Regions from separate parts of the Enterobacter cloacae complex sp. ECNIH7 genome, predicted to be linked through region 1. Evidence: predicted binding sites of a transcription regulator. Region 1 holds the regulator's gene; the other holds the start of a gene.

Evidence for each region. Region 1 encodes Fur, which represses iron uptake genes when iron is present. Its sites were predicted from a motif close to ATAATAATGAGAACNACTATCAA; they were not measured.
Region 2: zupT (zinc transporter ZupT) is a predicted target of Fur. The motif match lies at 2,525-2,547, and genes of this name have one in related genera.

Annotation. Positions count from the first base shown of each region.
Region 1 covers NZ_CP017990.1:1,452,774-1,457,198, reverse strand. The annotation lists gene ybfF (esterase) at 1-93, shown strand, start outside; gene ybfE (LexA regulated protein) at 222-509, shown strand; gene fldA (flavodoxin FldA) at 665-1,195, shown strand; gene fur (ferric iron uptake transcriptional regulator) at 1,486-1,932, shown strand; gene chiQ (ChiQ/YbfN family lipoprotein) at 2,073-2,399, opposite strand; gene chiP (chitoporin ChiP) at 2,447-3,844, opposite strand; gene glnS (glutamine--tRNA ligase) at 4,291-4,425, opposite strand, start outside.
Region 2 covers NZ_CP017990.1:4,416,755-4,421,179, reverse strand. The annotation lists gene hldE (bifunctional D-glycero-beta-D-manno-heptose-7-phosphate kinase/D-glycero-beta-D-manno-heptose 1-phosphate adenylyltransferase HldE) at 1-263, shown strand, start outside; gene ubiK (ubiquinone biosynthesis accessory factor UbiK) at 380-676, opposite strand; FMN riboswitch at 796-946, shown strand; gene ribB (3,4-dihydroxy-2-butanone-4-phosphate synthase) at 1,053-1,706, shown strand; gene zupT (zinc transporter ZupT) at 1,739-2,512, opposite strand; gene ygiD (4,5-DOPA dioxygenase extradiol) at 2,709-3,497, shown strand; gene WM95_RS21910 (glutathionylspermidine synthase family protein) at 3,588-4,425, opposite strand, start outside.

The DNA of each region.
Region 1 (4,425 bases):
GTGATTGCCGGTGCCGGGCACTGGGTGCATGCGGAAAAACCGGATGCTGTGCTGCGCGCCATTCGCCGCTATCTCGCTGATACTGCAAATTGATTAAAAAGAAAGCGACTGGAAGGCTGCAGGCGTCCAGTCGTTGGCGTGCCGTTTTTGGTGATGTATGATGGCGCGCTTATCGCCCGGGCATTAGCAGGGCGGCGTGTTTCCCCCGAAGTCTCAGAATCATGGCCAAAGAACAAACGGACCGTACGACACTAGATCTGTTCGCGAATGAGCGTCGCCCGGGACGACCCAAGACGAATCCGCTTTCGCGCGATGAACAGCTGCGTATCAATAAACGCAACCAGCTTAAACGCGATAAAAATCGTGGGCTTAAGCGTGTCGAACTGAAGCTCAACGCCGACGCGGTCGATGCACTTAATGAGCTGGCCGAGGCCCGAAATATCAGCCGTAGCGAGCTCATTGAAGAGATGCTGATCGCCCAGCTTGAGACGTTGCGCGGCCAGGCATAAGTCTGAAAATTCCCTTAATTACCCTTTTCATGTAGCACAGAGTGCAGTCCTGCGCGATAGCTGTTTCCGCAGGGTTGCCAGTTCTGCTATTATTGCCCTTATCCGTGGCCAAATTGCGCCACCATACTATTAAGTTTCAAGAGGTTATTTTACTCATGGCAATCATCGGCATTTTCTTTGGCAGTGATACCGGCAATACCGAAAATATCGCGAAAAACATTCAAAAACAGCTCGGTAAAGACGTTGCTGATGTGCATGACATCGCCAAGAGCAGCAAAGAAGATCTCGAAGGCTATGACATTCTGCTGCTGGGCATTCCAACCTGGTACTACGGTGAAGCCCAGTGCGACTGGGATGATTTTTTCCCGACGCTGGAAGAAGTGGACTTCAACGGTAAGCTGGTCGCCCTTTTTGGCTGTGGCGATCAGGAAGACTACGCCGAATACTTCTGTGACGCGCTGGGCACCATCCGCGATATCATTGAGCCGAACGGCGCGGTTATCGTAGGTCACTGGCCGACCGCCGGTTACCACTTCGAAGCGTCTAAAGGCCTGGCCGATGACGATCATTTCGTGGGTCTGGCCATCGACGAAGACCGTCAGCCAGAGCTGACCGCAGAGCGTGTTGAGAAGTGGGTTAAGCAGATCCGCGAGGAACTGCACCTGGATGATATTCTGAACGCCTGATTTTATCGCGGCGCAACTGCGGTTGCGCCCATGCCCCAGGTCAAACCGATTAAATTAATCGCTACAATCTTTTAACTTTTTCGCCCAGACCTGTACAATGTCTCCCTGATAAAACGTGGTTTTCCATTGAGCAAGTTTGTTGGTGATACCACGTTTTTATAAGCATATTTTGCCTGAGACTTGCAGTTTTCATTTAGCCATGGCAGTTCTATAATGAGACGCATTATCCCGGGTGCATTTTCTGTCACTTCCTACAGAAGTGAATCGTTTAGCAACAGGACAGATTCCGCATGACTGACAACAATACCGCATTAAAGAAGGCTGGCCTGAAAGTTACGCTTCCTCGGTTAAAAATCCTTGAAGTGCTTCAGGGTCCAGACAATCACCATGTCAGTGCGGAAGACCTCTATAAACGTCTTATCGACATGGGTGAAGAGATCGGGCTGGCTACCGTCTATCGCGTGCTGAACCAGTTTGATGACGCGGGCATTGTTACCCGTCATAATTTCGAAGGCGGTAAATCTGTTTTCGAACTGACCCAGCAGCAGCACCACGATCACCTGATCTGCCTCGATTGCGGCAAGGTCATTGAATTCAGCGATGATTCCATTGAATCACGCCAGCGTGAAATCGCGGCGCGTCATGGCATCCGCCTGACGAACCACAGCCTGTATCTTTACGGTCACTGCGCTGAAGGCGACTGCCGCGAAGACGACCACGCGCACGACGCGAAATAATCAGTATTCATACTCTGAGCCAGCCGCAAGGTTGGCTTTTTTTTTGCCTGAAAAAGCCCGGTGGCGCTGCGCTTACCGGGCCCACGGGCTATGACACCTTTGTAGGCCCGGCAAGCGCAGCGCCACCGGGCGTAAAGCACTTATTTATTGTTATTGCGTATCTCGTTCCAGATCTTATCGCAACGCTTCGCCACTTCCTGATCGTTACCGGTTTTACGCGCCTGGATACAGGCCTGGTAATCCATCACGCGGACGTTCTCCTGCGTCGCGAACTGCTCATGCGCTTTCTCTTTCTTCAGCACGTTCAGCACGCTCTGACAGGCTTGAATTTTCTCCGGCGATCCTTCCGCAGTATTTATGCAGGCGCTATACGCCTCCTTCAGACGGGAGTCCTCTTTCGGCGCCTGATTCTGAGCACACGCCACCAGCCCTGATGCCAGCAACGCGACGATTACGATTTTTTTCATCATGTGCAGTCTCCATACCGGCGGGACTCAGCCCGCCGGTGCGTTCATCAGAAGATGGTGAATGGGGCAATAACCATGAATTTCACGTCACGTTCATCCTGGAAGATGTTGCCGTAACCGCCCGCATAGCTCGGGATATCGGAGTGGTTGTCATACTGAGTGAAGTGCAGTTTGAACATCGTGCCTTTCGCGCGGCCATCCTGCAGGGTATAGATAGCATCGAGGCTGTAGGAAGACTCTTTCAGGCGATAGTTAGGATCGTAGTATGCGTCCGGCGTGGCCATATCGGCAGGTTTTGCGTCCCAGGCGTAAGCGTAAGAGGCACCCACGGCCCAGCCCGGCAGATTCCAGTTTTTCAGGTCATACATTGCGCCAAAGAAGACCGCTTTCTCGCCGTCGGCGTTGAAGTCAGAGCGGTTATCCCACCAGATATCAAGACGACCGTTGGAGGAGGCGTAGGTCGGGGTCATACGCTGCAGGAAGTAGCCCTGCTGCCCTTCCGCCTTCACCCATGTGCCTTCCAGACGTAAATCAACCTGACCGACCTTGTAGCCGAAGGTTAACGCCTGCAGCCACGCGGTGCCGTCATAAATGTCGTTGACGCCACCGTTGCTGACCTTGTCGCGCGTACCGTAGAACTGGTAGCTGGTGCTCAGCGGGCTACCCGCGACATCGAATTTATAGCTGGCCTTGGCAAAATACTGATCGACATAGCCTTGTGCCTGACCGAATGCCGCTTCAAGCACCAGATCGTTTTTGAAGTCGTACTTCGCGCCCAGCGAGTGCAGGTAATCGACTTTGGTTTTTTTATCGTTCTGGTAGAACTTGTCCATTTCAATGTGCCACGGCGCTTTGTACTCGTTGGTCCACATATAGGAGAAGCTCAACGCCCCCGCGTCACCGTAGTCAAAATTCGCCCCGGCTTCCGCACCCTGATAGGTACCCGGCATAAAGCTCCAGTGCGGCGCTAACAGAGTCTGACCGGTTGGCTGAATATAACCACCGCGCGCCCAAACCGGACCGTATTTAAATTTTGCAGCGGCTTTATAAAGGCTGATACCGCTCTTATCCCCGGACCAGTCTTCTTTATAGGCTTTGTTGCTGGAGGAGAAGGCAATTTCGTTCGGGTGGGCGCTGTCACCGTTTTCCGCCATTTCAATCGCGGTAAACGCAGCAATATCCAGACCGAACATATCCGCGGCATAGCCTGACTGGAAGTCCAGGTTGGCGTTCCAGGTGGAGTGAGAAAGGTTAGTTTTGTATTTGTCTTCGGTGACGTCTTTACGGTCACGTTCACGCTGCCAGTAATAAATACCGCCCGTGAGGGTAGAATCGTCGATGAAGCCTGCCGCTTTCGCCTCTGGTGTCACCACCAGGCCCGACATTGCTGTCACACCGGCAATAGCCAGCGCCAGCGCACTACGTTTGCCACTGAACGTACGCATAGATTATTCCTCTTTGACGAATTAAAACGCCTGAAGCGGCGTAAATAAAAAAGACCAAATGGTCAGGGGTAGTTTTAAATACCCTCGAATTAACTACCGTCTTTAGGTTATTTTTCGCGACGCGAATTATCAATGCTTTTTAGCGGGCAAAAGTCAGGATTATGACGAAGTGCACATAATTGGTAGTGATTTGTAACATTCGCAGAGAGGCGAGCAATGGCGGGGAATTATCAGGTATTTCAGTGGCTAGACATGGATTATCTTTCCTTTTTTATCACCTTTTTGTTTTTCGTAATGACACAAACTTTTTTTAAAAAAATAAGTAGCACCTCATTGACCTGATATTTTTATCACACCTTTTTAGGCCCTGTCTTAATACCCTGATCGTTAAATAAAAAAACGCCGCATGGTGCGGCGTTTGTCTCTCATTGACCAGACCAGCAATATTATTCGCCGATCTTCGTCCAGGTATCACGCAGACCTACGGTACGGTTGAATACCGATTTTTCCGCCGTGCTGTAACGGCTGTCCAGGCAGAAGTAACCTTCACGTTCGAACTGGAACGCTTTGCCCGCTTCAGC
Region 2 (4,425 bases), 2.2 Mb from region 1:
TGAACCCGCTCGAGCAGCGCATGATTGTACTCGGCGCGCTGGAAGCCGTGGACTGGGTGGTGTCGTTTGAAGAAGATACCCCGCAGCGCCTGATTGCCGGTATTCTGCCGGATCTGTTGGTCAAGGGCGGGGATTACAAGCCGGAGCAAATCGCGGGTAGCGAAGAGGTCTGGGCGAACGGCGGCGAGGTGATGGTGCTCAACTTTGAGGACGGGTGCTCAACCACCAACATCATCAAGAAGATCCAGAAGGACAGTCAGTAAAAAAACGGGCCAGCTGGCCCGTTTTTCATGCCGGGTGGCGGCTGCGCCTTACCCGACCTACGCGTAGTATATGTAGGCCCGGTAAGCGAAGCGCCACCGGGCGATACAACCAGCACTTACTCCTGGTCATCCACCGGTGGAATAGCCGGTGCCGGCTTCACTTCTTCCGGCGTATTACGGTTTTCCAGCTCGGTCAGACGCTGTTCCAGCAGCGCCAGCTTCTCTCGGGTGCGCAGCAGAACCTGGGTCTGCACGTCAAACTCTTCGCGGCTGACTAAATCAAGGCGAACCAACTGCGCCTGCAGCGTCTGGCGGATTTTCTTTTCTACGTCATCACCAAATTCACGAATGCCTTTTGGCATAGATTCATGAACCTGACGCGCGATCTGCTCAATTTTTTTCGGGTCAATCATTGGCGTTTCCCTTGATGGAAAAGTGTTAGTGTCCATTGTAGCGCGTCATGCCCGGGGTAAACAAAATTGTTTGATGCTTATGCATTGCCCAGGATAATCAATAGCGTTATAGTTATCTCGCTTATTCTCAGGGCGGGGCGAAATTCCCCACCGGCGGTAAATCAGCGTGACGCTGAAAGCCCGCGAGCGCTTTGGGTGAAAACTCAAAGGTCAGCAGATCCGGTGTAATTCCGGGGCCGACGGTTAGAGTCCGGATGGGAGAGAGTAACGATCAAGTCGGGCATGGGCCCGCTCACGTTATCTTTTTGCCGCTTATACGGCGCTCCTAAGACTGCCCTGATTCTGGTAACCATAATGTTAATGAGGTTTTTTTACCATGAATCAGACGCTACTTTCCTCTTTTGGCACTTCAACTCAACGTGTTGAACATGCACTGGATGCACTGCGCGAAGGCCGCGGTGTGATGGTGCTTGACGATGAAAACCGTGAAAACGAAGGCGACATGATTTTCGCCGCCGAAAACATGACCGTTGAACAGATGGCGCTGACCATCCGTCACGGCAGCGGCATCGTATGCCTGTGTATTAATGAAGATCGTCGTAAGCAACTCGATCTGCCGATGATGGTCGAAAACAACACCAGCGCCTTTGGTACCGGTTTTACCGTGACCATTGAAGCGGCGCATGGTGTGACCACCGGTGTGTCTGCGGCTGACCGTCTGACCACCGTACGTGCAGCGATTGCTGATGGTGCCAAACCATCCGATCTGCACCGTCCTGGCCACGTCTTCCCACTGCGTGCGCAGGCGGGCGGCGTGTTGACCCGCGGTGGTCACACCGAAGCGACGATCGACCTGGTGACGCTGGCTGGCTTCAAACCTGCTGGCGTGCTGTGCGAACTGACCAACGATGACGGCACCATGGCGCGCGCGCCGGAGTGCATCACCTTTGCCCGCCTGCACAACATGCCGGTGGTCACGATTGAAGATCTGGTTGAGTATCGCCAGGCGCACGAGCGCAAAGCCAGCTGAAAATAAAAACGCCGGGAAGTCCCGGCGTTTTTTTACCCGATTCCTGCGCTCTGCAGCAGAACCAGACTTAATCCCATCACCGACATTCCGCACAGCACGCCATAGCTGGGGTTGTTGTTTGGATCGATCTCCTTCGCCAGCGGCATCAGTTCATCCACCGAAAGCGCAACCATGATCCCGGCTACCGCTGCCATGATCGCCGCCATTACTACCGGAGAGACCAGGCTACCAAGGATCAGCCAGGCCAGCACGCCACCGAGGATTTCGGCCATCCCGGAAATGCCCGCCCAGAACACCGCTGTGCGTTTCGATCCCGTTGCGGCATACACGGGTCCGGCGACGGCCAGTCCTTCAGGAATATTGTGTAAGGCGACCGCCAGCGCGATGCCAAAGCCCATCTCCAGATTACTGCTGGCCGTCACGTAGGTAGCGACCCCTTCCGGGAAGTTGTGCAGGCTGATGCCAAGCGTTAACAGCACGGCGGTACGCTTGATATTGCGCGGTATAGGCGTCACGTTTTTCTGCATTAAATCCTGCGGATGCGCGTGCGGCAGTATCCGATCGAGGGCAAAGTATCCCAGCAGGCCAAAGATAAACATGCCGTAGCCAAGCAGCGGAGACATGCCTTCTGTGCCCAGCGCGGCAGGCAGCATCTCCATCAGGGAGATGAGCAGCATGATCCCGGCAGCAAAGCCCAGTGAGAAGGCCAGTACGCGGTTAGAGGGCTTTTGGCCGAGCACGCCGAGGAGCGCACCGATGAAGGTCGCGGCGCCCGCCAGTATGGTCAGGATCAAGGGGACTGACATGCATTGCTCCTTTTGATAATGATTATCATTAATATAAATGATTCATTTCTGGCAAAGCGAGGGTTAAAACCCGGCTTTACACATTCCTTACATTCAAATTTCCTGATGATGATCTTCACGCTTATCTGCGTTCATCTTTGCCGCATTGCGCGTAATGTAGCACCATTAAATTGACACCTTCTGTAAGGATATCACCATGACTTCTTCCCGTATGCCAGCCCTGTTTTTAGGCCACGGTAGCCCTATGAACGTTCTGGAAGACAACGTCTATACCCGCGCCTGGCGTCTTTTGGGTGAGACGCTGCCACGGCCGAAAGCGATCGTGGTGGTGTCTGCGCACTGGTTTACCCGTGGGACAGGCGTGACCGCCATGGAAGCGCCAAAAACCATTCATGATTTTGGCGGCTTCCCGCAGGCGCTGTACGACACGCATTATCCGGCCCCCGGCTCGCCTGAGCTGGCGCAAAAGCTGGTAGAGTTGCTGGCACCTGTCCCTGTGACGCTGGATAAAGAAGCCTGGGGCTTTGACCATGGCTCCTGGGGCGTGCTGATTAAAATGTATCCTGACGCGGATATCCCGATGGTGCAGTTGAGCATCGACAGTACTAAACCGGCGGCCTGGCATCTGGAGATGGGGCGTAAGCTGGCAACCCTGCGTGATGAAGGCATCATGCTGGTGGCGAGCGGCAACGTGGTGCATAACCTGCGTACCGCACGCTGGCACGGTGAGAACACGCCGTACCCGTGGGCAACCTCTTTTAACGACTACGTCAAAGCGAACCTGACCTGGCAAGGCCCGGCTGAGGAGCACCCGCTGGTGAACTATCTGGATCACGAAGGCGGTTCGCTCTCTAACCCGACGCCGGAACACTTCCTGCCGCTGCTGTACGTTCTTGGCGCGTGGGATGGTCAGGAGCCGGTGACGATCCCGGTCGACGGTATCGAGATGGGCAGTCTGAGTATGCTGTCGGTGCAGGTGGGATAATAAAAGCAAAACGGCAACCTCAGGTTGCCGTTTAGTGTTTGCCCCCTCTCCCTGTGGGAGAGGGGCGGGGTGAGGGCATCAGGCCGCGGCCTATTCGACAAAAATGTGCGGATAAAAGCGTGACAGATCCTGCGTGATCAGCGCGCGATCTTCGCGAATACCAATCCCGGCCGGCAGATCGTTAATGAGCCAGCTGCCAATCAGGGTATAGCTGTCGCCAAATTTCGGCAGTTGCCAGAACTCCTGGACGATCATCCCTTCTTCGCCGTATGGCCCTTCAACCGCTTCCAGCGTCTTGCCGTTTTCGATAATCGAGACGTTTGCGCCTTCGCGGGAGAAGATCGGCTTAACGACGTATTTCTCCATTTGCGGGTAATCATCTTCCGCAAAATAGGCTGGCAGCAGGTTCGGGTGGTTGGGGAACATCTCCCAGAGCATCGGCAGCAGGGCTTTGTTAGAGATGATGCTCTTCCAGGCCGGCTCCAGCCAGCGCACGCCAGCATCTTCCAGCTTGGTGGAAAACATCTCGCGCAGCATGTATTCCCACGGGTATAGCTTGAACAGGTTGCTGATCACCTGGTCCTGCATATCCGTAAACTGACCCTTTTCACCCAGGCCGATATCCTCGATATAGAGGAACTCGGTCGCCACTTCCGCTTCGGCGGCGCAGTCCTGCAGATACTGAACCGTGCCACGGTCTTCTTCCGTGTCGCGGCAGCAGGCGAGATGGAGCAGGTTAAAGCCATGCTGTTCGCGCAGCTCGGCAAAACGCTCAATCAGCTTTTCCTGCAGGCTGTTAAACTGGTCGCTGCCTTCCGGCAGGTTTCCGGCATTGGCCTGGTCTTCCAGCCAGATCCACTGGAAGAACGCCGCTTCATACAGAGAGGTTGGCGTATCGGCGTTGTTTTCCAGCAGCTTAGGCTCGCCT